Regions from separate parts of the Paenarthrobacter sp. NPDC089307 genome, predicted to be linked through region 2. Evidence: riboswitches for the same ligand, from Rfam matches in the RefSeq annotation. Region 2 holds a riboswitch; each other region holds the start of a gene.
The links. Region 2 has a riboswitch for cyclic di-AMP ahead of AB0N72_RS14925 (NlpC/P60 family protein). Riboswitches for the same ligand answer to the same signal wherever they lie in the genome.

Region 1: it holds a riboswitch for cyclic di-AMP, as region 2 does, so the genes downstream of both, AB0N72_RS07990 (hypothetical protein) here and AB0N72_RS14925 (NlpC/P60 family protein) in region 2, are expected to answer to the same signal.
Region 3: it holds a riboswitch for cyclic di-AMP, as region 2 does, so the genes downstream of both, AB0N72_RS06935 (C40 family peptidase) here and AB0N72_RS14925 (NlpC/P60 family protein) in region 2, are expected to answer to the same signal.

The regions. Positions count from the first base shown of each region.
Region 1 covers NZ_JBFBHE010000003.1:105,646-110,151, forward strand. The annotation lists gene AB0N72_RS07975 (alpha/beta hydrolase) at 1-47, shown strand, start outside; gene AB0N72_RS07980 (DUF6480 family protein) at 192-455, shown strand; gene AB0N72_RS07985 (ATP-dependent DNA ligase) at 465-1,529, opposite strand; cyclic di-AMP (ydaO/yuaA leader) riboswitch at 1,792-1,944, shown strand; gene AB0N72_RS07990 (hypothetical protein) at 1,959-3,167, shown strand; gene AB0N72_RS07995 (helix-turn-helix domain-containing protein) at 3,356-4,506, opposite strand, start outside.
Region 2 covers NZ_JBFBHE010000005.1:437,107-441,612, reverse strand. The annotation lists gene AB0N72_RS14935 (NCS2 family permease) at 1-1,191, opposite strand, end outside; gene AB0N72_RS14930 (copper resistance CopC family protein) at 1,306-1,938, shown strand; cyclic di-AMP (ydaO/yuaA leader) riboswitch at 2,089-2,280, shown strand; gene AB0N72_RS14925 (NlpC/P60 family protein) at 2,284-3,072, shown strand; gene AB0N72_RS14920 (FAD-binding protein) at 3,161-3,841, opposite strand; gene AB0N72_RS14915 (universal stress protein) at 4,259-4,506, shown strand, end outside.
Region 3 covers NZ_JBFBHE010000002.1:663,869-668,374, forward strand. The annotation lists gene AB0N72_RS06915 (molybdopterin molybdotransferase MoeA) at 1-114, opposite strand, end outside; gene AB0N72_RS06920 (NTP transferase domain-containing protein) at 111-1,040, opposite strand; gene AB0N72_RS06925 (HNH endonuclease) at 1,083-1,583, opposite strand; gene AB0N72_RS06930 (NlpC/P60 family protein) at 1,801-2,574, opposite strand; gene AB0N72_RS06935 (C40 family peptidase) at 2,669-3,400, opposite strand; cyclic di-AMP (ydaO/yuaA leader) riboswitch at 3,405-3,573, opposite strand; gene AB0N72_RS06940 (M23 family metallopeptidase) at 3,712-4,506, opposite strand, start outside.

The DNA.
Region 1 (4,506 bases), on a different contig from region 2:
CAGATGCCATCCGCAGCTTCGTTACCGCTACAACGCAGCACCGCTAAGCGGCCGGCCGCTTGAGCGCTGGGCGCCTGGCCGCTCAGGAACGACGCCGGCGCGCACCCGGGTGCCCTTGTTGGGTTCGGCCGAATCAGGCTAGGCTGGCGGGGCCAGCAAATTAGTAAGTCTGCTTACGAAAGGGTGCCACCATGACCAGCTATGACCCGGAAGACGATCCGCAGACCTTCGGCGTGAGCGGTGCTACCGGACCCATCGACACCACTGCCGAGGCCGACAGCATCCACGAAGACCCCGACATGCGCCAGGACGAGGACGACGACCCCGCATCCTCAGCCAACCCGGACCCCTTGGACGGAAATATCACGGGGCTGGAGCCGGGCGGCGGAGTGCCACCGGGAGAAACCCCGCCCGCCGAAGGCAGCATGAGCAGCGACCAGGGGCACGAAGAGTAGTACCGGCACCTACGGGAGGCTCAATATCTGCCCGAGATCGTACTCGGCAGGTTCTTCCAACTGGGAGTACGTGCAACTCTCAGGGGTCCGGTCCGGCCGCCACCGGCGAAACTGCGTCGTGTGGCGGAACCGATCGCCCTCCATGTAGTCGTAGGCCACCTCAATCACCAGTTCGGGGCGCAGGGGGACGAAGGAGAAGTCCTTGCCGGCACTCCACCTGCTCTGGCCGCCGGGCATCCTCGAACCCCCGGGAGCGTCCTCCTGGCTGGCCCACTCGCCCCAGGGGTGCTCGGCAAACTCCACCTGATACGGTTCGAGCTCAGCCACCAAGGCTTCCCGTTTTGCCATGGGGAATGACGCTACGACGCCCACGTGGTGGAGCCGCCCCGAGTCATCGTAGAGGCCCAGCAGCATCGACCCCACAACCTTCGCCGTCTTGTGCCAGCGGAATCCGGCCACCACGCAGTCGGCGGTGCGTTCGTGCTTGGTCTTGAACATCACCCGCTTGTTCGGCTGGTACGTCCCGTCCAGGGGCTTGGAGAGAATCCCGTCCAGCCCTGCGCCTTCGAGCTGCACGAACCATTCCTGCGCACGCTCCAAGTCGGTCACAGCAGGCGTGACGTAGATGGGTGGCTCGGCTTTGGCCAGTGCCCGCTCCAGGACGGCACGACGCTCCGAAAACGGCTTGCCCGTCAGGTCTTCGTCGCCGAGCGCGAGGATGTCGAAGGCGACCAGGGACGCCGGGGTCTTCTCTGCAAGCATCCGCACCCGGCTGTCCGCGGGATGGATCCTCTGCTGCAGCACCTCGAACTCAAGCCGGTTGCCCTCGATCATGACGATCTCGCCGTCGATCACGCATTTGTCCGGGAGGTTCCGCTTCAAGGCCTCCACGAGCTCCGGGAAATAGCGGGTCATGGGCTTCTCATTGCGGCTGCCCAGGATGATCTCATCCCCATCCTTGAAGACGATGGTCCGGAAGCCGTCCCACTTCGGCTCGTAATGCCCTACCTCGGGGATTGCGGGGACAGATTTGGCGAGCATGGGCGAAATGGGCGGCATCACTGGTAGATCCATAGCTCATGTCTACCGGCCAGTACGGGCAGAAGGCTAGTGTTGGGCCATGGATATCTTGGCCGTGTTGGGGGCAGTCCTCGGAATTCCGACGCTCCTGGCAGGGCTTTCACCAGCCCCGAACCCTAAGCGGTAGGACCCTCCCGCAAGGGGCGACCTACCGCCCGTTACATTAATGTGACTTTACTTTCCGCCTCCTGTACGGTCGTAGGGCGACCCGAATCTCCGCTGGGCCGCTTCTGGATTGACGCCGGGCTCTGCCGCAATCCAGGATCCGCCAGACCCGCGGCAGAGACGGGGGACCCACAGTTTCCCGGGCTTGTTTTCTCCACAAGCCCTTGGGGTGAAGCCGCACCACGCGGCCGGACGGCCTCGTCCGAACCCGACAGCTAACCTCGCAGGCGTTGAGAGGCAACAACCATGTCCCCAACCATGGAAAATTCGCGCCGCGCACAACTGGAGCGCGAGCGCACCAAGCCAACCGGACGCCGTCGGGCCCAACCCAGCGGACAGGTCACCGGAGCAGAAAGTACGACGCCGGAAGCCGCCACCGCGGCAATCCCCACCCAGGTGGCACCAGCCGCAGCCGCCCCCACCACGCGCGCGGCCGCCCGGGCCGCTGAGCGGGAACGGGCAGCCAAGGCCGTGATCGAGCCAGTGGAACCCAACGCAGATCCGGTGGAACCCAACGCGGGCAGCCCTGCCCTCCCCGAACCGGCGACGGCAGCCATTCCAGTGATCGAAGCCGCCGCAGCCCCGGTGTCGACCACGCCGGGTCCTCCAACGGCGGCCATTCCCATCGTCCGGCCTGCCAGCCCGAAACAGGATCTGCCTGAACCGGCCACCGCAGCCATTCCGGTCGTTGCTCCACGCGAGGAAGCCGCCGCAGCATCATCGTCGGCAACAGCCCGCGTCGTGACGCCGGCGCCGGTGACCGCAGCAAGCTTCCGGGCTACATCTGCTTTTGACCGCGAGCCGCAAGCTGTCCTGCAGAAAGCCGCGTCCGTGAAGCACATGAGCCAGCGCATGGCAGTCATTGCAGGCGCACTGGGCTTGGTGCTGACTGCAGGCGGGCTGGGGCAAGCGTTGGAACTTCCGTTCTTCGGGCAGGAATCCCCCACTCAGGAAGCCGGCGGCAGCAAGGACGGCCAGGACCGGCAAACGGGCTCGGCCGCCCCGGCACCCCGCGCTTCCTACACCACGGCCTCCTCCCCATCTTCGTCGGGCTCGGCTTCGTCCCAGGCGGGCCAGCCTGGCACGGTACCGGAGGAACCCGCCGAGGTTTCGCCGTCGTCGGTTCCCTCACCGCACGTCTCGCTGGCTGCCCCTGTCTGGGTCCCCTCGGCGGCCGCTGCGGTGCCGCCAGTTGCGGCGCCAGCGCCCGGAACGGCTACGCCGGCCCCGGCACAGCCTGCACCTGCTCCCAGCGACGTGCCCTCTGACACGGTCACCACACCGCCGGCCACGGCAACCCCGACGCCGACGCCCACACCGGCTCCGCCGACTGCCACTCCGACGCCGACTCCGACGCAGACCGAGACCCCCAAGCCCCGGCCAACCGGCAGTCCCAGCGCCACCGTCAAGCCACAGGCCAGCACCTTGGAATCACTCCTTGACGCCGCCCAAAAGGCGTTGCAGTGAGCACCCGGATGCCCCGCACCAACGTGCACACCGGATGGCATGGCAGGTACTGCAGCAGCAGCCGCACGGCCACCTTCCGGCGCCGGATGGGCCGCTGGAGTTGCCAACGGCTGAAGCGCTCCTAAAGGCTGAAACGAAAGAGGCAGGCACCCACGGTGCCTGCCTCTTCCGCGTTGATTGCCCAAGGTTCAGATCCGGGGCCTCCCGGCCCAGCGTCGCGCCTTCAGCGCAGCGTGCAGTTCGAGGCGGATCGCGCCATTCAACGGATCCGCACCGATAAGTTGGCGGATCCGGCCGAGGCGGTTGTAGATGCTGCTCCTGTGGAGGTGAAGTTTGGCTGCAACGTCCTGAACCGCGCCGTCGTTGTCATACAGCAATTCAAGGACCGGCAGGAGTTCACCGTTCTTGTCCTGGTCCTCGAGCGTCCTGAAATGCACGGAACCGGTGTCGTCCCAGCCTCCTGGCGCCAGCAAACGGTCAAAGAGCTGGTAGACCCCCACGGAGCGGCTGTCCACCAACTCCCCCAGCTGGGCGTCCACAGCGGCAGCCTGGGCGGCAACCTTGGACTGGCGGTAGGCCCCCGCCAATTGGCGAATCACGTGGAACGGCTCGCTGATCCCCAGGATGACCCTGTCCACGGTCCTGCCGGCGCGCTTGGCGAGCTCAAGCTGATAGTGGACCAGGACCTGGGCGTGGTCGGCCCGGCCGCCGGATTCCCGGAACAGGACCACCGAGTGAGTTTCCGTGCCGGCGCTGAACAGCGCGGGGTTGACGCCAATGGTCGACTGCAGCGCGGCGGACCGGTGCGTGAGGGTTGCCGCGATGGGATCGACGTCGGACCGGGCACCGTCGGCGTCCAGGATGGTCACCAGTTGCCAGGGACCGCGGCCTTGGATTTCCTTCCAACCGGCCACGGCCGCGACGGCGTTGGACTCTCCGCCGCATGCCGAGAGGAACTCCTGCTCGCGCCTGCGCCGGAACTCGGACTCGGCTGTGTTCGAGTCCAGGAGCAAGCCGGCCAACAGGTCCAGTTCGTCACGTACGCCGGGCAACTGGGCGAGGATCGCCGTCGCGCTTTGCTCCTCAAGGTCCTGCTGCACCCATAAGTAGCCCACGCGGAAACCGCGGACCAGCAGCGGCACGCAAACGCGGCCCAGCATCCCGAGTTCGTCGTTGGCGGGAACCACCACGGGACGGACGGCGGTGGAGATGCCGTGGGACAGTTGCCAGGCGCTGACGTCGCTGGGGACGCGCTTGCTGAGCAGGAAGTTCACGCGGACGCGGTCGGCGTGGGATTGGTTGGAGCTGTAGGCGAGCAGGACGCCGTCGAGGTCCTCCA
Region 2 (4,506 bases):
CATGAAGCCCACGACCACCAAGGCGGGGGCCACGGCTTCGAACGGCACCAGGTTGATCAGCGGCGTGAAGAACATGGCGATGAGGAAGAGGACGCCGGTGACAATCGAGGCCAGGCCGGTGCGCGCACCTTCACCGATGCCCGCGCCGGATTCCACAAAGATCTGGTTGGACGAAACCGATGCTCCGCCACCCACGATCGCGCCCAGGGCGTCCACCTGGAGCACCCGGTCCACGTTGGGGATGTTGCCGTGCTTGTCCACGGTTCCGGCCTCGTTGGCCAGGCCCACCATGGTGCCCATGGCGTCGAAGAAGATGCTCAGGAGGATCACGAAAGCCAGCAGGGCGGCGGCAATGAAACCGAGGTGCTCGAACGCGCCGAACGGGTTGGCCTTGCCGATCAGGGACAGGTCAGGAGCGCCCCATTCGGACAGCTTGGGAGCCACCAGCGACCAGCCGCGGGGGTTGACGTTCTTTCCGTCGAAGCTCGGCCCGATGTGCAGTGTGAACTCGAGGATCGCAGCCAGAGCGGTGGAGACCACAATGCCGATCAGGATGGCACCGCGGACCTTGCGCACCACCAGCGCGATGGTGAGGATCAGGCCAACGGCGAAGACCAGCGTGGGCCAGCCCATGAGCTTGCCGTCGACGCCCAGGCCCAACGGAACGGTGGTGCCGGCGGCGTCCGGGATGCGGCGCACGAACCCGGCGTTGACCAGGCCGATCAGGGCGATGAACAAACCGATGCCCACCACGATCGCGGTCTTCAACGCTTCGGGGACGGCCTTGAACACCGCGGTGCGGAAGCCCGTCAGCACCAGGATGAGCATCGTGACGCCGGAGAGGACCACCAGGCCCATCATGTCCGGCCACGTCAACTGCGGGTGGGAAGCAACGGTGACTGCGACGAATGCATTGACGCCCAGGCCGGTGGCCACCGCGAAGGGGTGCTTGGCCCACGCGCCCATCAGGATGGTCAGGATGCCGGCAACGAAAGCGGTGGTTGCTGCCACGGCCGTGAAGCCCAGGGACGCTCCGCTGGAGTCGGGGCCCGAGAGGATCAGCGGGTTCAGCACAACGATGTAGCTCATGGCGAAGAATGTCGCGAAACCGCCACGGATTTCCCTTGAGTACGTGGAACCACGTTCGGAAATCTTGAAGTAGCGGTCCACTGCAGAACCTTGTTTAAGCATGAAGGTCTCCGGGTTTTGGGGGGAGTGTGCTCTCAAATCCTATGCCGTTGAATGTGGGGGCTTCGGACCATTCGCCTAGTCTGTAACTAAGCCAACACTAGGAGAAACCGCCCCATGCGCACCATCCGCCCGCTTCTGGCCGCCGTCGTCGCCGCCCTTGCCTTCGCCTCCGCCTTGCTGTTTTCCGCGGCTCCGGCGTCCGCGCACGACGTCGCCGAATCCACAGCGCCGGCAAACGGTGCCACCGTGGCTGAAGTGCCGGCGTCGGTCTCCATCACATTTAACAACCGGCCTCTGGCCATTGGATCGGGCGTCTCCGTAACGTCCGGCGGCGAAAACTGGGCAGACGGGCCGGTGGAAATCATCGACAGCCAGGCCGTCCAGAAGCTGCGACCCGGCGCACCGGCAGGGGAGTACACCGTTACTTGGCGGGTTGTCAGCTCCGATTCGCACCCCATCGAGGGCACCTTCAAGTTCACGGCCACCGCCGGAAGTACGACGGCGGGCAGCGGCTCCGCTGCAGCCTCACCATCAGCTTCGGCTTCTTCGGCTGCGGTGCCGTCCGTGGGGACCGCGCCTCCGGGAACGGGAAGCAGCGCGCCCGCCGCAGACGCTTCCCAGCCGTTCCCGTGGAGCATCGTGGTGATAGCAATCGTGGCCGTGGCCCTCGTGATCTTCCTCGCTGTTACAGCACGGAGGAAACTTGCCGCACCTGAAGATGAAAACGGCCCTGGTTCCGCGGAATAGAGCGCTTTTCTACGTAGCTGCGAATATCTCGGTTCGGTTACTGCGACACGCCAAAGCGGCCGTTCCCGTTACTTAAATGTGACTTCGGCGGGATCATCGCGTACGGTGGTACCTGTGCCTGTTCCACGTAGCGGGCACTTCCGGCCTGATTGCCTAGCTCTGCCGCAGTCCGGAATCCGTTCGCAGACAAACCTACGGCAGAGACGGGGAACCCATTTTGGGCCGCTTTCGAGCGTGCCTTGGGGTGAAGTCACGAAGCTTCCGCTGAACAGCGGGAGATAGTGGCCGGGTGACTCCCATCCGAATCCGACAGCTAACCTCGCAGGCATCGGGAGAGGCTCTTTCATGTCTTCACGCATTCTTCGCGGCCGTCGTAAGGCGGACAGCGTACGTCCTAATCCGTTCATCTCCATCTCCAAGGCAGTTGCCAGCAACGCTTCCGGCGCAGGCCGCCAGGCAGCCGTTATCGCAGCAGCTTCGGGCCTCGTCCTGACCGGCTCCGTAGCTGCCCACGCAGCTGAGGCTCCGGTACAGCGCGACTCCAGCCCCGCCACGGTCGCCGAGACCGCCGCCAGCGAGGCTCCCACCAAGGTTGTAACCGCCCTGGCCACGGCCACCGTCAACTTCGAGCGTCCTGCTGTTGCTTCGGTCGCAGCTCCGGTCATCGAAAAGCCGGCCCCCGTTGTTGAGGCCCCCGTGGCCAAGACTGCTACCGTCGCTGCTGCTGCGGCTCCTGTTGCCGCCCAGGCCGCAGTTGCTGCCCCGGCTGTTGCCCCGGCCGCTGCCGCTCCGGTAGCTGCAGCTCCTGCTGCCGGCGGCGTCAACGCTGCCATGGTTGCCTCGGCTTACGCCCAGATCGGCATCATGCAGGACTGCACCGCCATGGTTGAGCGGGCCCTCGGTTCCGCCGGCATCCCGGTGGGCGACCTCGCACCCATGCAGTTCCTGAACTACGGCAAGGTTGTCAGCGACCCCCAGCCCGGCGACATGATCGTCCAGTCCGGCCACGTTGCCATCTACATCGGCAACGGCCAGGCAATCAGCGGTGGCATCAACGGCAACCAGACGGGCATCCACCCGATCAGCTGGTTGACCGCAACGGGTCCCATCACCTACGTACGCGCTGGCGCATAAGCCTCACGCTTCAACGCAAAGGCCGGTGTCTCCGAAGACAGGATCTTCGAAGGCACCGGCCTTTGGGCTTTGAACGCGGTTTGGCAGGTTAGGCGATGGCGATGCCGGGGCCGCCGTGAACGGCCACCTTGGAGGAGATTGCCTGGCCCACTGCCTTGGCCTGCCGCAGGACTTCCTTGGGGCTGGGCGTGATGAGTTCGCCCACGCCCACGAGATGCATTCCCACCGCCCTCATCGCAGAAGCCAGGTTCTGTCCCACGGCGATTCCAAGTTCGGCCAGCATCCGGCGCAGTTGGCTTTGGGCGCAGCGCGTCACCACAATGTGGTCTGCCAGGAGGAGTCCGTTGGCAGTGTGGACAGCCCACTGGCGTGGAGTGGATTCAAGGGGACCGGAGGCGTGCGGCCCGTTACGGGTCATGCTCGCAGCGAGCCCGTAGCCCATGTGCTGGGAAGGGTCCGCGCCCAGGAAATCCAGGCGGACGGCCCTTGTGGTGTTGCGGACGTCGAGGTGGTGGCTGGCGGCGTAGTTGCGCAGGTGGCGGAGAATCTCGTTGCGTTCCTGGATGGACGCGGGATCGGTGACCTCGCAGCGTTGAAGCATCCCGGTATGGACGGCTGGGCCGGAGGCCGACAGGGCGCCGAAGCCATCGACCACTATGGAGCCCACGCCGTAGCGGCTGAGTTCACTGGCAACTGCCAAACCGGACAAACCGGCTCCTATGACCACGGTGGTAGTGCGTTCCGTGCCGGAATCAGGCGCGTGTGACACTGCTTGGTTCCTCCTTGACGTGTGTGCCTTGTGGCATCGCGTGGGATCGCGTCCGAGTTCCCCAAGCGGCCGCAAATAAATGGCCGGAGTGTGCTGTTGGACACGTTCACCGGCCATTCGGTGACTCGAACACTACCGAACTTTTTCACCCATGGATAGCCTCTCCCGGCAGCGTGTTTGGTGCGTTCATCAGGAGCGCAAGATACGCCGTCGGGAACCGAGCCCCGACTGTTATGCACATAGCGCCACCCCGCCTTGATTCGGTCCTGTCGACCGAGAATAGTGGGCATTGGACGGAGAAATTCCAGATTCCTCCGGCCCCGGCCATTGACAATGGAGCCACCAGGGAATCCGATGCGGAAAACCTCTGGCAGAATGGCCGGAACATCAAGCAGTAGGTGGAGAGGCGGGCCCCAAATGGACCAGCACGGCAGACACAGTGAAGAGCCACGGGATGACGAGGGCCTGACGGTAGAACCGGGCGGCATCGTCGTTGGAGTGGACGGTTCGGAACACGGGCAGTGCGCCTTGGTGTGGGCCGCGCGGGAGGCAGAACGCAGGCAGCTTCCGCTGCACATCGTCACGGCCTACTCGGTTCCCATTTTTGCCGCGTCCGGACTGGATGGCGGCTACGCAACCGTGGACGATTCGGTCATCCGCGAGGG
Region 3 (4,506 bases), on a different contig from region 2:
TGCCTTCAGCGGAACCGGGCCCGGCGGTATGGGAGTGGCGGCATCGAACGCTCGCTGCCGGGCCTCCTGCCATGTGTGCGCCGCGTGGTGGCCCTCGCCGGGGGCCTCCGTCATTCGGCGTCAGTCCCGGATTCCGAGTACTCCTTGGCTATTTTCCTTGCCAGTTCCAGGGCAGCGTTCATTGAGGCGTCATCGCTGGCCTGGCCAATACCGCGGGCCATTCCGGCGGCATACCCGGCAATGAAGGTAGTCAGCGGCGCGGCGGGTCGGACCACCGAATGCGCGGCCACTCCTGCCACAGCAAGTACCTCGTTGATGTCCACATCCACGCCCTCAAGCTCAAACGCCTGCAGCAGCGTGCGGCACCAATCCTCGAGCGTCTCTTCCTGGCTCTTCACGTCCGCCTCCAACTTGTAGTCAATACCCAGGGCCGCGGCGTCTTCCCACGTATCCACATCGTCCGTAGAGCCTGCGGGGACGTCAACCTCCAGCAGGTTCAGCCTAGCAAGCAGCTTGAACACTGAAGAGTTCGTTAACGCTGAACCTTGCGACACGCCGGAGCCCCGCGAAGCCAACTCCACTTCCCGTTCCAAGGCGACGGTGCTGTAAACCCCCAGCAAGGGTTGTTTGCGGCCATCGGCAGACACCGCCATGACCCCTTCCACCGCGGACCCTTCCATGGCGGGATGCACCGCGAGTGCCTCCCACAAGCGGCTGACTCCCTCCGAGGCCTTGGGCATATCGCAAGCCAGAACCAGCGTCCAATCGCACCTCGATCCGGCGGCTTTGAGGGCGGCCAAGCCGGCCTCGATTGCCGCGGCTGGCCCTGCGAAGGCTGGCTCCTCACGCGCCATCAGGACTGCGTCGGGCAGTGCATCACCGTAAACGTCCGGACCCACCACAACCACAGCTTCCGCACCACGTGCCGCCTGCAGTGCACGCGAAAGGAGGGTGCCGCCGTCGTACTCCAATGTCGGCTTGGGCACGCCACCGAGGCGGGTGGCCCTGCCACCCGCCAATATCACGGCGTTGAACTCCATCCGCCCAGAGTACCCGGACGGGCGGAGGTCAATGGAAATCGATCAGGCAGCGGATTCCGGCAACAGGAACGGGTCCCAGTCCGGCGCAGGTTTCTCGAGTTCTTTGATCTGCCACATGGTCCCCTGGGGCACACCGGGTTTGAAACGGAGCTTCCAGCCCATTTCGGCCAATGTATGGTCGCTCTTGGCGTTGTTGCATTTCAAGCACGCCGCAACCAGGTTTTCCCAGGAATCCGCGCCGCCCCTGGATTTGGGGTGGACGTGGTCTATGGTGTGGGCTGTTTTCCCGCAATAGGCGCAACGGTGTCCGTCGCGGCGAAGAACCCCGCGGCGGCTCACGGCAGTGATCCTGTTGTACTTGGGACGGATGTAGCGGTTGAGGAGGATCACGGAGGGGCGTCCGAGAATCTCCTGTGGCCCGACGACAGGCTCGTCGCCTTCGGCCACTACGCTAGCTTTCCCAGTGAGCACAAGGACCAGCGCCCGGCGGAAGGTAATAACCGCCAGCGGTTCATATCCAGCATTCAGAACGAGTGTGCGCATGCACGTACCTCTTCACGGCCGCACCCGTCAGGGGCACGAGGGCCGGCTGCCCTCTGCATGTACGGGCTGTGGATCGACAACACAAGAGTAAGCACTTATATGCCGTATCAACGAATTTATTTGTCGTTTCGCTCACAGTGTCCGCAAAAGTTCACACCTGGTTAAAGCAGAACACCCCGCCGGCCTGGGCCTGCGGGGTGTTCCTGGGAGCTAATGGCTAGCCGTTGACGCGGATGAATACCGGTCCGGAGCCGACGTTGACGCTGAACAGTGCCGTGGTGGATCCGTTCCATCCACCGTGGACTGCCATGCCGTTGCCAACGTATACAGCAATGTGGGCCTGTCCGGCCAAACCGCCGTTGGCGTAGTAAGCGAGGTCGCCGGGCTGTGCTTCAGCTGCACTGACGGTGCGGCCCAGGGAGAGGTAACCGGCCGGCCAGTCGTGGAAGTGGATGCCGACGGCTGCCAGGGAGTTGGTCACCAGCATGGTGCAGTCCTGCGTCACGCCGAGCTGGGCGTAGGCGGCAGCGGCAATGGCTGCGCCGAGTCCGCTGGAAGCAGCCGGAGCGGCAGGCGCCGGGGTGGCGGCGCTTACTGCCACATTGGCATTGGTGGCCGGAGCCGTGGTGGTCTTGGAGGCCTTGGCCTCAACCTTTGCCGGAGCTTCTTCAACCACGGGTGCCGGAGCTTCCACCGTGGTGACAACGGGGCGCTCGTAAGAGATGGCAACCGTGGAATCAGCGGCGATGGTGGCCTGGGCAACCGACTGGACATCCAGGGCGGTCGTCGACGTCGATTCGCGGTCCACGTTGGATTCAGCAGCATTGGCGGCGATACCGCTTGTCAGCACCAAACCTGATGCGGCGGCGATGACTGCTGCCTGACGGCCGACGCCACCGGCGTTAGCGGTGACAGCCTTTGCGATGACGGCAAGCGAGCTGGTCTTGGGGGCCTCAGCGCGGTGCCGTGCAACTTTGTTTGCACTGGTCATTGTTTTTCTCTTTCGTATCCGGAGGCAGTTGGGGTACCCACGGGTAGTGGGTCAGCTGGCAGGGGTAGGCCAGCGGGCCCCGAATCGGGTTGTTTTAGCGGAGGGTGAAGAACGAAGACGTGCCGGTGGAAGCCACGGAGTGCAGCAGGGTTCCCTGGCTGGGGTTCAAGGCGCTGATCATCATGCCGTTGCCAACGTAGATGCCAACGTGCGCACCGCCGTTCTGCATGACCAGGTCACCAGGCTGGGGGGTGCTGGTGGGCTTCATCGCCGTCCAGGCATTGACGCGGGGGATGCTGATGCCGGCCTGGGCGTAGACCCACTGGGTGAAACCGGAGCAGTCCCAGCCGTTGGGAGTGGTGCCGCCCCAAACGTAGGGCGAACCGATTCCGGTGTAGGCGATGGCAGCAAGCCCGGAGGCTGCAGCGCTTGAGGCGGATTCCTTGGCTTCGGAGGACTGGGCCGTGAGCGCGGTGGCGTCGTCAGCAGCACGCTCGGTGACTTGGGCCGCACGCTGGACGATCTTGGGGGCTTCCTGGGTGGCCACGGTCGGGCTCTCGAAGGAAACGGTGGCTGTCGGCTCTGCGGTGACCACTGCGGTTGCGGCCAGCTGCTGGGTGCTGGAGACCTCCGACGTGGAAACATCGGTGTCAGCGGCGTGGGCCGGCAATCCGACAGTGAGGACGAGGCCCGAGGCTGCTGCCAGCACGGCGGCCTGGCGGCCTACGGTACCGGCGTTCGAAGAAACAGCTTTCGAAAGAGTGTTCAACGGGTTCGTACGAACCGTTTCAGCGCGGTGGCGCGCAGGGGTAGTGCGTGATGACACGTAGGTAGCCTCTCCCAATGCCTGCGAGGTGAGCTGTCGGATTCGGATGGGAGTCATCCGGCCGCGCTGCTTCACGGGAAACTTTGCGACTTAACCCCAAGGCCTTCAGATGAAGACCAGAAGTGGTTCCCCCGCCCCTGCCAGACGATTTTTGCGAACGGAACTCGAGTGGTGGCAGAGCTAGGCAATCCACTCAAGTGCACCGGCCCCCTAAAAAGCCGATGCGCTCTGAAGGTTATAACAATTGAAAGCGAATGTCACATTCAGGTCACGAGGCCCGTCATCAATGCGAGAGGGCACCATCACGTGGCTTAGAGCCAGCCCATGGGGTCAACGACCTCGCCGTTGACCTGGACCTCAAAGTGCAGGTGGCAACCCGTGGACGCGCCAGTGGTGCCACTCAGGGCTACGGTGTCGCCGCGGTTGACCGTCTGGCCTACCTGGACGTTGAAGGACGACAGGTGGTTGTACGTGGTCTCGAGGCCATTGCCGTGGTCCACGACCACGCGGTTGCCTCCGCCGTACTCGTGCCACCCGGCGAAAGTCACTTTGCCGGCTGCGGCCGCGTGGACGGCGGTACCGCACTGGGCAACGAAGTCCTGGCCGCGGTGGAAGTCACCGGTGCCGCCAGTGAGTGGGCTGACGCGGTAGCCGAAAGGAGACGCGGTCACCAGGGAGTCGAGGGGGCTGCCCAGGGTGCCGGCGGAAGAATCGCGCTGGATGCTGCCTGCAGACTGGGCGCTGAGCAGTTGCTTCAGCTTTCCGTCGGGGTCCGCTGCGGTAGCGACGGCTGCACGGCTGAAGTCGATTTTGGCTGATGCTGCCGCGGAGACCTCGGGCTGGCTGCCTACGGCGCCCGCAACGGAGAGGGCAGACTCGGTCTGGCCCGATTCCGATGTGGCCATGACCGGGCTGGTGGCGGGCAGTCCGACAGTCAGGGCAAGGCCGGTGGCGGCAAGCGCCACTCCGGCTTTCTGCCCGACGCCACTTGCTGCGGCGAAGTCGGCAACCTGGCGCAACGGGCTCTTACGGCGGCGCACCTGGCGTTCGGTGTCGCGGGGCCGGATCTCCGATACGACGCGGGCTGGCCGCAGCTCAGTAGCGGG